One region of the Rhizobium sp. IBUN genome, then DNA from elsewhere that is predicted to be linked to it. Evidence: riboswitches for the same ligand, from Rfam matches in the RefSeq annotation. Region 1 holds a riboswitch; the other holds the start of a gene.
What was found. Region 1 has a riboswitch for S-adenosylmethionine ahead of metA (homoserine O-succinyltransferase). Riboswitches for the same ligand answer to the same signal wherever they lie in the genome.
Positions count from the first base shown of each region.

Region 2: linked by a shared signal. The riboswitch ahead of RHIBUN_RS0116605 (O-succinylhomoserine sulfhydrylase) and the one ahead of metA (homoserine O-succinyltransferase) in region 1 are both predicted to bind S-adenosylmethionine.

Region 1 covers NZ_AZNV01000001.1:254,109-256,501, forward strand. Annotated here, with positions in the region: gene RHIBUN_RS0101135 (aldose epimerase family protein) at 1-104, opposite strand, end outside; gene metA (homoserine O-succinyltransferase) at 230-1,153, opposite strand; SAM riboswitch at 1,189-1,266, opposite strand; gene RHIBUN_RS0101145 (ABC transporter ATP-binding protein/permease) at 1,417-2,393, shown strand, end outside.
Region 2 covers NZ_AZNV01000016.1:126,372-128,764, forward strand. Annotated here, with positions in the region: gene RHIBUN_RS0116600 (2'-deoxycytidine 5'-triphosphate deaminase) at 1-681, opposite strand, end outside; SAM riboswitch at 754-832, shown strand; gene RHIBUN_RS0116605 (O-succinylhomoserine sulfhydrylase) at 878-2,062, shown strand; gene apaG (Co2+/Mg2+ efflux protein ApaG) at 2,264-2,393, shown strand, end outside.

The DNA.
Region 1 (2,393 bases):
GTGATGATCTTGGCGGTCAGCCCGCCACCCTTGATCTCGACACGATAGACGGTCTCGCCCGACTGGGTTTGCCCAAAAACTTCCCGTTTCAACATTTCCGCCATAGCGACCATCCAGATATATCTTTAATTGAGGCAGGGAACCTGCCCCCATTTGCCGCAAACCGCAACGGGTGTCGTAAAAAAGAAGCACCGTCAGACTAGGCGCGGCCGCTTAGCATCGGCTTCTGTCAGTTGCCCTTGCCGATGTCGTTGAGATCGTAAGGTGTCGTCTGGTAGATCTCGTTGATCCAGTTGCCGAACAACAGGTGCGCGTGGCTGCGCCAGCGATTTTGCGGCGCCAGCGACGGATCGTTGTGCGGGAAATAGTTGTGCGGCATCTTGATCGGCACGCCGGCATTCACGTCGCGGAAGTACTCGTCCGAGAGCGACGTTGAATCGTACTCCACATGATTGAACATATAGAGCCGCTTGCCCTTGCGTTCATGCACCAGGCAGACGCCCATTTCGCTGGATTCCATCAGGATCTCCAGGTCTGGTGACTTTTCGATGTCGCTGCGGCGAACCTCGGTCCAGCGCGACACGGGCACTTCGAAATTGTCGGAGAAACCGTTCAGGTAGACCGACGACGGCTTCAGATTCCGGTGTCGGTAGACACCGAAGGCCTTCTCCTTGAGTTCGTACTTCGGAACGCCGTGGAAATGATAGATCGCGGCCATCGCGCCCCAGCAGACGTTCATCGACGAATGGACGTTGGTTTCCGTCCAGTCGAAAATCTGCTGCATTTCACCCCAATAGTTCACGTCCTCATAGGGTAGCGTCTCGATCGGCGCGCCTGTTGTGATGAAGCCGTCGAACTTGCGGTCCTTCACTTCCTCCCACGTCTGGTAGAAGGAGAGAAGATGGTCTTCCGAGGTGTTCTTTGCTTTATGGTTGCCCACGCGGATGAGCGAAAGCTCCACCTGCAGCGGCGAAGCGCCGACCAGGCGGGCCATCTGCAATTCCGTCTTGATCTTGTTGGGCATGAGGTTGAGAAGCCCGATCTGCAGCGGCCGGATGTCCTGACGGATTGCCGCCGTCTCGGTCATCACGCGTACGCCTTCCTGAACCAGGGTTTCAAACGCAGGCAAGGTATCGGGGATCTTGATGGGCATTGCGGTCACTCGATCAAAGAAACGAATATATCGCTATCGGTCCGCACGCGGCCCTTTAGCAACTTCTTTAACGTGGCTGCAAGCCGGCCGGCCAAATCACCACGGAGTGCCTTAAATAGCGCCAGTCGGGCTGCGAATCAATTGCTCATACGAAGAGTGAGGTCGATGCGAAGTCACTCACACGTTAAAGGTTGCTAGAATCTGTTGGTGGACACAGCGAATCACCACGTTTATTGAAGTAGAATGACGACTAGGGACGCGTAATGGCAGATGACCTCAAAGGCAGGCCAAGCATTCAAGGGCAGGACAGAGTAGGATACGACCTGAGCCTGGGCTATCGCTTGAGGGTCATGTTCTCGGCTTTCTGGCATTCGCCCGTGCGGGGAAGGGTCTTGGTGATCGCTACTGCGCTGATCGCCATCATTCTTGCGACCGCCTATGCCACCGTCATTCTCAACCAGTGGAACGCGCCATTTTACGACAGCATCGCGCGGCGTGATCTGCCCGGCTTCTTCCATCAGTTGAAGGTCTTCGCGTTGATCGCCGGCATGCTGCTGCTGCTCAACGTCGTGCAGGCCTGGCTCAATCAGATGACCGCGGTCTACATGCGCGAAGGCCTGACGCGTGATCTTGTCAACCAGTGGCTTCAGCGCAAGCGTGCGCTTCGGCTTTCGGCCAGCGGCCTCATCGGCGTCAATCCCGATCAGCGCTTGCACGAAGACGCCCGCAACCTCGCGGAAAGCACCACGAGCCTGATGATCGGGCTGGTGCAGGCGACGATCCTGCTGATCAGTTTCATCGGCGTTCTGTGGGATCTCTCAAGCGGCTTTATCTTCCGTTTCGGCACGCATTCCTTTTCCATTCCGGGCTATATGGTTTGGGCTGCGATCTTTTATGCGGCGTCCGCATCGATTCTCAGCCAACTGGTGGGCCGCAAGCTTGTAAAGCTCAATGCGGATCGTTTCTCGAAGGAAGCAGAGCTTCGCTTCGCGCTGATGCATGCCAACGAGAACATGCCGGCGATTACCGTGGCACGCGGCGAGGAGAATGAGCAGAAACGTATCGACACCGACATCAGTGCGGTGCTTGCCGTCATCAAGCGGGTGGCGATGGCCAACGTCAACCTCACCTGGGTATCGGCCGGCTACGGTTGGCTCGTCGTTGTCATCCCGATCATTGTTGCCGCGCCCGCCTACTTCTCCGGCGGCCTGACGTTTGGCCAGCTGATGGTGTCCGTGGG
Region 2 (2,393 bases), on a different contig from region 1:
CTTGTCGACATCGACGACTGCAGTGTGGTGCTTACCGCGGTAGCCGATCAGTCCATCCTTGTCGCCGGCCAAATCAATCGACAGGGCAATGCCGCCGCCGGAGACGTTCGGCAGCTTGCTGGCGACCAGCGTTTCGGCATCGTGGAGCGCGAGCAATTCCGGCTCCCCAAGTATCGAATGGCCGACCCGGAAGCGGATCTGCGACAGGCGCGAGCCTCGACGCACGACGATCGGGAAAGTACGCGGACTGATTTCGAGATAGAGCGGGCCGGAGTAGCCAGCCGGGATTTTGTCGAACTCCTGCGCGTAGTCGGTGATGACGCGGGTGAAGATATCGAGACGTCCGGTCGAGCTTTTGGGATTGGCCGAGGCCGACATGTCGGCCGACAGGTCGAGGCGCTCCATCAAGGGAACGATATAGACACAGCCGGTCTCCAGCACGGCGCCTTCGCTGAGGTCGACGACGTGGAGGCTGAGGCGATCGAGCTTATCGGACACCAAATGGGAAGGACCCGGCATGAAGCTCGCGCGAACGCGGAATGCCTTCGCGCCAAGCCTGAGGTCAAGGCTTGCCGGTTGGATCTGGTCGTGGTCCAAATCGCGCTCGCTGGTGAGACGTCCCGCCTCAAAGAGCGCGGCTATCGCGCGATCCGCCAAAATTCCTGTTTCGCGAGCCATCATGCCCCATCCATATTCGCGGGAGACAAAACCAAACTCAAGGAATTGACGCAAGCATAGAACGGCAGTATTGCACTTTTATCCCGTGGTGATTTGGCCGGTCGGCTTGCAGCCACGTTAAACAAGTGGCTAAAAGGACCGGGTGCAAAACCGGTCTGCTTTCGCGGCCGGTTTTTTTGTTGTTTGAAAGTGGTGATTCATGAGCAAGACTTGGCGCCCCGCAACCCAACTCGTTCACGACGGTTCTTTGCGCTCGCAATATGGCGAGACCTCGGAAGCCATCTACCTCACGCAGGGCTTCGTCTATGAGAGCGCGGAAGCGGCCGAAGCGCGCTTCAAGGGCGAAACGGAAGGCTATATCTACGCTCGCTACGGCAGCCCGACAAACGACATGTTCGAGAAGCGCATGTGCGCACTGGAAGGCGCAGAGGAAGCCCGCGCCACGGCCTCCGGCATGGCAGCCGTCACCGCCGCAATCCTCTGCCAGGTGAAGGCCGGCGACCACATCGTTGCCGCCCGCGCCCTCTTCGGCTCCTGCCGCTGGGTCGTCGAGACGCTCGCCCCGAAATACGGTATCGAATGCACGCTGGTCGACGGTCGCCATCTGGAAAACTGGGAAAAGGCGATCCGCCCGAACACCAAGGTGTTCTTCCTGGAAAGCCCGACCAATCCGACACTCGAGGTGATAGACATTGCCGGCGTCGCCAAGCTCGCCAACCAGATCGGCGCCAAGGTCGTGGTCGACAACGTCTTCGCCACGCCGATCTTCCAGAAGCCGCTCGAGCTCGGCGCCCATATCGTCGTCTATTCGGCCACCAAGCACATCGACGGCCAGGGCCGCAGCCTCGGTGGCGTCATCCTCTCCGACCGGGAATGGGTCAACGAGAACCTTCAGGACTACTACCGCCACACCGGCCCGGCCATGTCGCCGTTCACGGCATGGACGCTGCTGAAGGGACTCGAGACGCTGCCGCTGCGCGTCAAGCAGCAGACCGAAAACGCCTCGAAGATCGCCGACTTCCTGGCCGATCAGCCGAAGGTCGCCAAGGTCATCTATCCCGGCCGCAACGATCATCCGCAGGCCGACATCGTCGCCAAGCAGATGAAGGGTGGCTCGACACTGGTCGCCATCGAACTCAAGGGCGGCAAGGAAGCAGCTTTCGCGCTCCAAAACGCCTTGCAGGTCGTCAAGATCTCCAACAATCTGGGCGACGCCAAGAGCCTGATCACGCATCCGGCTACGACGACGCACAAGAACCTGACCGACGAAGCACGGGCGGAGCTCGGCATTTCCGGCGGTACCGTTCGTCTTTCCGCCGGCATCGAGGACACGGACGACCTGATCGAGGACTTCGCCCAGGCTCTCGCAAAAGTGAACGCCTGATCAAGCCGACATCGGCCGGATCGACGCAAATCCGGCCGACCGCCACATGCTGCTTTGCCCCACCCAAGACAGGTCAAAGTCAGGCTTAAGTGGCGAAACTTCTTGCCTTTACAGGCATTACGGACGTGATCGACTATCGGTTTATTGACGGATCGGCTGTCGTATAAGATACCGGTAACGTATATTGACTATGGTGTAGGCATGTACCGCGCCCTTACACGAGACATTGAAGTCGTCGTCGAACCTTTTTATCTGGAGGAGCAATCCGATCCGGAAGACGATCGCTATGTCTGGGGCTACCGGATCGTCATCAGCAACAATTCCGACAAGT